Regions from separate parts of the Enterobacter sp. LM3 genome, predicted to be linked through region 1. Evidence: predicted binding sites of a transcription regulator. Region 1 holds the regulator's gene; each other region holds the start of a gene.
What was found. The regulator CRP, encoded in region 1, controls carbon source genes, mostly activating them, when cyclic AMP is high. The targets are predictions, from matches to a motif close to ATGTGANNNNNNTCACAT.

Region 1 (2,204 bases):
AAATTACTGGGGAACCCTCAGCCCCGTGGGAGAGGGTTACGGTGAGGGCATCTACGCGCACGATGCCCCCGACTTCACGCCTCAATCACTTCATACGAATGCGTGATTTTTACCGCTTTCTCCAGCATTAACGCCACAGAGCAGTATTTTTCAGCCGAAAGATCGACCGCGCGTGATACCGCCGCGTCCTTCAGCGCTGTGCCAGTAACAACAAAATGCAGGTTGATGTGCGTAAACAGGCGCGGTGCCTCTTCGCGACGTTCGGACGTGAGCTTGACTTCGCAGCCGGTCACGTCGTGACGGCCTTTTTGCAAAATCGACACCACGTCGATGGCACTGCATCCACCAGCGGCCATCAGCACCATCTCCATTGGACTTGGCGCTTTATCGCCGGAGTTACCATCCATCAAAATCTGGTGCCCGGAAGCGGATTCGCCCAGGAACGTTAAACCTTCAACCCATTTCACACGCGCTTGCATATATTCCTTAACTCCAACGTTGCATTTTTGGTGACAGATTACGCGCGCGTTACATTTCTCGCAATGGAAGGCGACCTGCGTCATGCTGAAGCGAGACACCAGGAGACACGCGGCGAAAGCTATGCTAAAACACTCAGGATGCTACAGTAATACATTGACGTTACACATGTATGCAGAGGACATCAAACTTTACTGGCTGCGAAACGTTACGACAGCCGACTTCCCAGGTATGGGTAAGAATTCGATTGCAACCCCAGAGTCAGGATGCGATTTATGACTCTGGAGACAGCTTATAACAGAGGATAACAGCGCATGGTGCTTGGCAAACCGCAAACAGACCCGACTCTCGAATGGTTCTTGTCTCATTGCCACATTCATAAGTACCCATCGAAGAGCACGCTGATTCACCAGGGTGAAAAAGCGGAAACGTTGTATTACATCGTCAAAGGCTCGGTGGCAGTGCTGATCAAAGATGAAGAAGGGAAAGAGATGATCCTTTCTTATCTGAACCAGGGCGATTTCATCGGCGAACTGGGCCTGTTTGAAGAAGGCCAGGAACGTAGTGCCTGGGTTCGTGCAAAAACAGCATGTGAAGTGGCTGAAATCTCCTACAAGAAATTCCGTCAGTTGATCCAGGTTAACCCGGACATCCTGATGCGTCTTTCTTCCCAGATGGCTCGCCGTCTGCAGGTTACGTCTGAGAAAGTGGGCAACCTTGCCTTCCTCGACGTGACCGGTCGTATCGCGCAGACGCTGCTGAACCTGGCGAAACAACCAGATGCCATGACCCACCCGGACGGTATGCAAATTAAAATCACCCGTCAGGAAATTGGTCAGATCGTCGGTTGCTCTCGTGAAACAGTGGGTCGTATCCTGAAAATGCTGGAAGACCAGAATCTGATCTCCGCGCACGGTAAAACCATCGTGGTTTACGGAACTCGTTAATTCCGGCCAAACGGCGTGTCATCGCAAGGTGTCACGCCGTTTTTGTCTCTATTCCCCCATGTGGCGCAGGCTGATCTACCACCCGGAAGTTAACTATGCACTGCGACAAACGCTGGTGTTGTGCCTTCCTGTGGCCGTGGGTTTGATCCTCGGACACCTTCAACAGGGTCTGCTGTTTTCTCTCGTTCCCGCCTGCTGCAACATCGCCGGTCTGGACACGCCCCATAAGCGATTTTTCAAACGTCTGATTATTGGTGGCTGCCTGTTTGCTGGCTGTAGCCTCGCCGTGCAACTCCTGCTGACCCGCGATATCCCGCTGCCGCTGATTTTAACCGTGCTGGCGATGACGCTGGGAGTAACGGCTGAAATCAGCTCACTGCATGCCCGCCTGCTACCTGCCTCGCTGATTGCGGCCATCTTTACCCTTAGCCTCGCGGGTAATATGCCGGTGTGGGAGCCGCTGCTGATCTACGCTCTCGGCACGCTATGGTACGGGTTGTTTAACTGGTTCTGGTTCTGGATGTGGCGGGAACAGCCGCTGCGCGAATCCCTGAGCCTGCTCTATATCCTGCTGGCGGATTACTGTGAAGCAAAGTACACCCTGCTCACCCAGCACACCGATCCGGAAAAATCACTGCCGCCGCTGCTGGCACGCCAGCAGAAAGTGGTGGATCTCATCAGCCAGTGTTACCAACAGCTACATATGCTCGCCGCCAATAAAAACCATGAGTACAAACGGCTGCTCCGCGTATTCCAGGTGGGGCTGGATCTGCAGGAGCA
Region 2 (2,204 bases), on a different contig from region 1:
GGATAACGCCAGAGGTTTCGCGGGTAGAGAAGTTATCCGTTACCGAACCGGCAACCACAATGGTTTTATCGGTGATGATCGGCGGTGAAGTTGGCTCATACAGACCCGGCGTGGTGTCCGGCATGTTGGTCTGCAGATTCAGGATACCTTTGTTGGCAAAGGTTTCGCACAGCTTGCCCGTTTCTGCGTTGACGGCAAACAGACGGCCATCGTTCACCGGCAGCATAATGCGGCGAGGGCAGTCGGCCACCACTTCAGGGCTTGCATTATCGGCACGCGCTTCGTGGTAAGAGACGCCACGGCAGGTGACATGCTGGAAGGACGGGTTGGCATTCAGCTGTGGATCGAAGTGCCATTTCTCTTTACCGGTGGCGGCATCAAGCGCGAACAGACGCTGGTGGGCGGTACACAGATAAAGCATGTCACCGACTTTAATCGGCGTCACTTCGTTGGTCAGTTCACCCGGATCGTTTGGCATCTTCAGGTCGCCGGTACGGAATACCCAGGCTTCCTTCAGGTTTTTAACGTTATCCGCGTTGATTTGCTTCAGCGGGGAGTAGCGTTGACCTTCCTGATTACGACCATAGGCCGGCCAGTCTCCGTCAGCGACCTGAGAGATGGCTGCAGCAGGCGTTGATTCCGTATTGAGCGTACCTTTGATCTCCTGCGGGTCGTTAAAACCGGCCCAGGTCAGGATACCGCCGCTGATCAGCAGAGCGACAACGAGCGCTGCTACGGCACCGCTGGACGGTACAATCAGGCGACGCCAGACAAACGGCAAAATCAGCCAGATACCAAAGAACACCAGAATGTCACTGCGTGGCGTCAGTGCCCAGAAGTCGAACCCGGCTTCCCAGACGCCCCAGATCATGGTTGCGAGGAGGAGGGCAGCATAAAGCCACAGTGCAGATTGCTTTCTGCGCCAGAGCAGGACGGTTACGCCAAGCATAACCAGGCCCGCAATCGGGTAGTACCAGGAACCGCCAATTGCGACCAGCCAGACGCCACCGATTAACAGGTACAAGCCGCAAAAGGCGGCAAATAGCGCTGTTAGTGTCACCAGTAGACGCGACTGTTGAGTTTTTGTTTCAGCCATAGAAAATGTACTCGTCAGTTTTGTTAATTATTTGCTAGCAATTAATTATAGGTATTAGCAAGTGTGATCGGAATCACAAAAATTGCTTTTTATAACTCATACGCCAGGGTTATCCATTTGCTGGTATAATGGCGAGCTTGCGTATCGATGCTGGAAGATGATTCATCCGCATTGAGAGATTTTCATTAAAATCATATGGTTAGTAATATGAAACATACTGTTGAAGTGATGATCCCGGAAGCCGAGATCAAAGCGCGTATCGCCGAACTGGGTCGTCAAATCACCGAACATTACAAGGACAGCGGCAGCGAAATGGTGCTGGTGGGTCTTCTGCGTGGCTCTTTCATGTTTATGGCAGACCTGTGCCGTGAAGTGCAGGTGTCACATGAGGTCGATTTTATGACCGCCTCCAGCTACGGCAGCGGCATGTCCACAACCCGTGATGTGAAAATCCTGAAAGATCTGGATGAAGATATTCGTGGCAAAGATGTGTTGATCGTTGAGGACATCATCGACTCTGGCAACACGCTCTCTAAAGTGCGCGAGATCCTGAGCCTGCGTGAACCGAAATCCCTGGCCATTTGTACCCTGCTGGATAAACCAAGCCGTCGTGAAGTGCAGGTACCTGTGGAATATGTCGGTTTCGCCATTCCTGACGAGTTCGTTGTGGGTTATGGCATTGACTACGCGCAGCGTTATCGCCATCTGCCGTATGTCGGGAAAGTGGTGCTGCTGGACGAGTAATACTCGTTGGGTGTGGTCTGGTGCCCTCACCCTGGCCCTCTCTCACAGTGAGAGGGAGAAAACGTAGGCCGGGTAAGGCGTAGCCGCCACCCGGCTTTTTTACGGGCACTTATTTATGGTTTACGTGCTTGAGTTTGAGGTTTGCAATACCCGAACGGTAGCGCTGCTCCAGCGTTTCACGGTTAGTGGCGGTCACTTCCAGGTTACGCAGCAAACCATCATGAATGCCGTACGCCCAGCCGTGGACGGACACTTTCTGTCCGCGTTTCCAGGCCGATTGCATAATGGTGGAGTGCCCCAGGTTATAAACCTGCTCCATGACGTTCAGTTCACACAGCGCGTCGAGACGATGTTCCTGCGGCAT
Region 3 (2,204 bases), on a different contig from region 1:
GCGGGTTATGCGAAGTGGATTTCTGCTCAATAGAGATAGCAGGTGATAACCCTTCAATATGGTCTACGTCTGGTTTTTCCATCAGTGACAGGAACTGACGTGCGTACGCAGAGAGGGACTCAACGTAACGACGCTGTCCTTCGGCATACAACGTGTCGAAAGCCAGTGAGGATTTGCCAGACCCCGAAAGCCCGGTCACGACGATGAGTTTGTCGCGAGGGATTATGAGGTTGATATTTTTGAGATTGTGGGTGCGAGCGCCCCGAACTTCGATCTTATCCATTCACCTTTCCCGGTTGGAACACGGATTGCCTGGTTTGTTTGAAGGACAACCGACTGTCAGAAACGGCTAATTATGACACAACTCGACCTGTTTGAATATACAGTATTGGAATGCAATTTCTGATTCGCTGTGCAACAATGTTGCGCTGGCGAGAGAACTCTGGAACGTGCTACGCAACTATCAAAGTGTCGCATGGAAATGGTACACTCGCGCGTTTACACTATTAAGAAACGTATTCAGGAGACACGAACATGGCCAGCAGAGGCGTAAACAAGGTGATTCTCGTCGGTAATCTGGGCCAGGACCCGGAAGTACGCTACATGCCGAGTGGTGGCGCAGTTGCCAACATTACGCTGGCTACTTCCGAATCCTGGCGTGATAAAGCGACCGGTGAGATGAAAGAGCAGACCGAATGGCACCGTGTTGTGCTGTTTGGCAAACTGGCAGAAGTGGCCGGTGAATACCTGCGTAAAGGTTCTCAGGTTTATATTGAAGGCCAGTTGCGTACCCGCAAATGGACCGATCAGTCCGGCGCTGAAAAATACACCACCGAAGTGGTGGTCAACGTTGGCGGTACCATGCAGATGCTGGGTGGCCGTCAGGGCGGTGGCGCACCAGCAGGTGGCGGCCAGCAGCAGGGCGGTTGGGGTCAGCCTCAGCAGCCACAGGGCGGCAACCAGTTCAGCGGCGGCGCGCAGTCTCGCCCGCAGCAGCAGTCTGCTCCGGCTCCGTCTAACGAACCACCAATGGACTTCGACGACGACATTCCGTTCTGATTACCAGACGCTAAAAATAAAAAACCCAGACAAGCGTCTGGGTTTTTTATTAACCAGGGATCAGGTAATCACCATCGGCCAGTCTGGCGGGGTGTGACTCATGGCTTCCACCATCACCACTTTAATATTTTCCCAGACGGCGGTGATATCCAGCAGGGTGATGCCGAGCAGACCCGTTGCGAACCAGCACGCCGCACCCAAACCCAACAGGGTGCTGATCACGGCAAGACCAGCATAGTCAGATTTACGAAACTGAATGTTCAGCGTGCTGGCTAAAAACATCAACACCGCACTCAACAAGGGCCAGCGCAGAAGAACCATGCTGGTGGTAATGGTCGCCATAAAATCCATCCTCGAAACAGCTGACGCACGACACTGAAAAAGTGTTTTTCGTTACATAATATATGTGAACTATATCACGTTTGTTGTTTTATTCGCCAGTGGTCGTGTGGTGAAAAGTGGAGGATTTATAACCACAGGAACGGTGTTGAAATCTGAGTGGAAAATATATCTTTGCAGACTAAGCAACCATTTCACTGACTCTTTATAATAAATTCATTGAGATAACAAAACCTCTGCAATGTTTCCCTGGTTGTATAATATTTACAGTCGTAAACCTATGGATTATGCTTGAGTGGACAAATAAATGTACTCGTAGCTAATGATTCAGGCTCCTGAATTTTCTGGCCTTTTTACTATTATGTATTATTTTAATTACACACGGCGTTATTTGATTTCGCTGAAATGGTCTCCACTTCATGCTTTTTGAATCTGAAGAAAGCTGCGTTCTTTTTATCGTTTAATCATCTGCGAAAAAATAATGAAAGAAAAACGACGTGAGATTGTTAATGACAGCGCGCGGGCGTTGCACGCGCTGGCGAAGCTGATGCCTCTGCTTAACGCTCAGTGTTCACTGGCGGAAATGCTGGAGACTATCAACCGGGCACTGGGATCAACGCTTGCCTGGATAAGCGTTGATAATGATGGGCTGCAGCGCGTGGTCTGTGCGGGTGAGGTGGCCTGCCATTCGTTTGAAGTCACTGATTTTCTTGCCAGCACGCTGCTACAGCGAAATCACCGTTCGTGGCGGGTGGTTTACTGGAAAGAGAAAATTGGCCATTCGTTATTTTCCCCTCAGCACCCTG
Region 4 (2,204 bases), on a different contig from region 1:
GCAGAGATGCACGAATACGCGCGTCGCTGGTCACTTTGCCATCTTTAACCGGTACGTTCAGGTCGGCACGGATGAAAACGCGTTTACCTGCCAGATCCAGATCGGTCATCTTAATTACAGACATGGTGAATCCTCTCGTTGATTCTTAAAGTTTTGCAGACGCACGATGCGTCTTACCTGAAACCTTGAGCGGCCATTGCTAACGTGGTGTCGAGCATTCGGTTAGCAAAGCCCCATTCGTTATCGCACCAGACCAGCGTCTTGATAAGGTGTGAACCACTGACGCGCGTTTGTGTACCATCAACGATGGCACTGTGCGGGTCGTGGTTAAAATCTACTGAGACCAACGGTAATTCCGTATAGTCAACTATACCATGAAATGTACCCTGTGCCGCTTTTTGCAGCAACAGGTTGACTTCACAGGCTTTTACCGGTTTTTTCACCGTGACGCTGAGGTCAATTGCCGTAACGTTGATAGTCGGTACACGTACAGCAATCGCTTCAAAACGGTCGTTAAACTGCGGGAAAATACGGGTGATCCCTGCAGCAAGCTTTGTATCAACCGGAATGATTGACTGACTCGCCGCACGCGTGCGGCGTAGATCCGGATGATAGGCATCGATCACCTGCTGATCGTGCATGGCTGAGTGGATCGTGGTCACGGTGCCGGATTCAATGCCATATGCATCGTCTAACAGTTTAATGACCGGAATAATGCAGTTGGTGGTGCAGGAAGCATTGGAAACAATGCGATGTTCGGCTTTCAGCTCATGCTGGTTCACGCCAAAGACGACGGTGGCGTCGAGGTCGTTACTGCCGGGATGGGAGAACAGGACTTTTTTCGCACCTGCCGCCAGATGCGCTTCACCGTGTTCGCGGCTGCCGTACACACCGGTACAGTCAAGCACCACATCCACCCTCAGTTCACGCCACGGCAACCCGGCAATGCTTCTCTCGTGCAGCACGCGAATGGCATCATCACCGACAAACAGCTGATCCCCTTCCTGGCGAACATCCCAGGCAAAGCGCCCGTGGCTGGTGTCATATTTCAACAAATGCGCCATGCCCTCAGCATCAGCCAGTTCATTGATTGCCACCACGGTCATTTCCGCACGACGCCCGGATTCATATAAAGCACGAACCACGTTACGCCCGATGCGACCGAAGCCATTAATCGCTACGCGTACGGTCATAGATCTCCTGCAAAGCTATCCCTGAATTTGAGGTGGCTGAAAGAGTAATCCAGCTACGCCCGAAGGGGAATCCTTGCCTGTCACAAACTGCGACTGATTGGTCAATTGTCGAACATTTAATCGACTGAAACGCTTCAGCTAGAATAAGCGAATCAGGGAATAAAAGGAATGTCTGTCCAGAGCAATAAGACAGCTATATGACTTGCGTCACATTTTCAATGGAATAATTTACAGCGGCGTTACAAGGATCAGGAATAGCAGATACAAAAAAACCGGGTGGCGTGGTGAAAGCAAAACGGTAACCCCAGGGTTACCGTTTTTAGTGTTGGCACCCTCTCCCGTGGGAGAGGGTCGGGGTGAGGGCACCAGCCCGCACCCAACTAGCAATTACAGCAGTTCTTTCGCTTTCGCGACAACGTTCTCAACGGTGAAGCCGAACTCTTCGAACAGCAGTTCTGCCGGAGCAGATTCACCGAAGGTGGTCATACCGACGATAGCGCCGTTCAGACCTACGTATTTGAACCAGTAGTCTGCAATACCTGCTTCCACTGCAACGCGTGCAGAGACAGCTTTCGGCAGTACGGATTCACGGTATGCTGCATCCTGCTTGTCGAATGCATCGGTAGACGGCATGGAAACCACGCGCGCTTTAACGCCTTCGGCAGACAGTTTGTCCCATGCCGCAACAGCCAGCTCAACCTCAGAACCGGTTGCAATGAAGATAAGCTCAGGCTGACCCGCGCAATCTTTCAGTACGTAACCACCGCGAGCGATGTTCGCCAGCTGCTCTGCAGTACGCTCCTGCTGTGCCAGGTTCTGACGGGAGAGGATCAGCGCGGTCGGGCCGTCCTGACGCTCAACACCGTATTTCCACGCTACCGCGGATTCAACCTGGTCACATGGACGCCATGTGCTCATGTTCGGGGTCACGCGCAGAGATGCGACCTGCTCTACCGGCTGGTGAGTTGGGCCATCTTCACCCAGACCGATAGAGTCGTGGGTGTAGACCAT

Region 2: a site for CRP is predicted at 1,158-1,175, ahead of hpt (hypoxanthine phosphoribosyltransferase). Genes of this name have one in related genera too.
Region 3: a site for CRP is predicted at 1,464-1,481, ahead of ACJ9N4_RS14660 (YjcB family protein). Genes of this name have one in related genera too.
Region 4: a site for CRP is predicted at 1,389-1,406, ahead of epd (erythrose-4-phosphate dehydrogenase). Genes of this name have one in related genera too.

What each region holds. Positions count from the first base shown of each region.
Region 1 is NZ_JBJURN010000022.1:57,664-59,867, reverse strand. Features, by position in the region: gene ACJ9N4_RS18830 (OsmC family protein) at 75-479, opposite strand; gene crp (cAMP-activated global transcriptional regulator CRP) at 792-1,424, shown strand; gene ACJ9N4_RS18820 (YccS/YhfK family putative transporter) at 1,483-2,204, shown strand, end outside.
Region 2 is NZ_JBJURN010000005.1:71,785-73,988, reverse strand. Features, by position in the region: gene ACJ9N4_RS08080 (glucose/quinate/shikimate family membrane-bound PQQ-dependent dehydrogenase) at 1-1,096, opposite strand, end outside; gene hpt (hypoxanthine phosphoribosyltransferase) at 1,304-1,840, shown strand; gene can (carbonate dehydratase) at 1,950-2,204, opposite strand, start outside.
Region 3 is NZ_JBJURN010000013.1:60,124-62,327, forward strand. Features, by position in the region: gene uvrA (excinuclease ABC subunit UvrA) at 1-283, opposite strand, end outside; gene ssb1 (single-stranded DNA-binding protein SSB1) at 535-1,059, shown strand; gene ACJ9N4_RS14660 (YjcB family protein) at 1,120-1,401, opposite strand; gene ACJ9N4_RS14665 (sensor domain-containing diguanylate cyclase) at 1,880-2,204, shown strand, end outside.
Region 4 is NZ_JBJURN010000003.1:274,071-276,274, forward strand. Features, by position in the region: gene pgk (phosphoglycerate kinase) at 1-124, opposite strand, end outside; gene epd (erythrose-4-phosphate dehydrogenase) at 174-1,193, opposite strand; gene tkt (transketolase) at 1,581-2,204, opposite strand, start outside.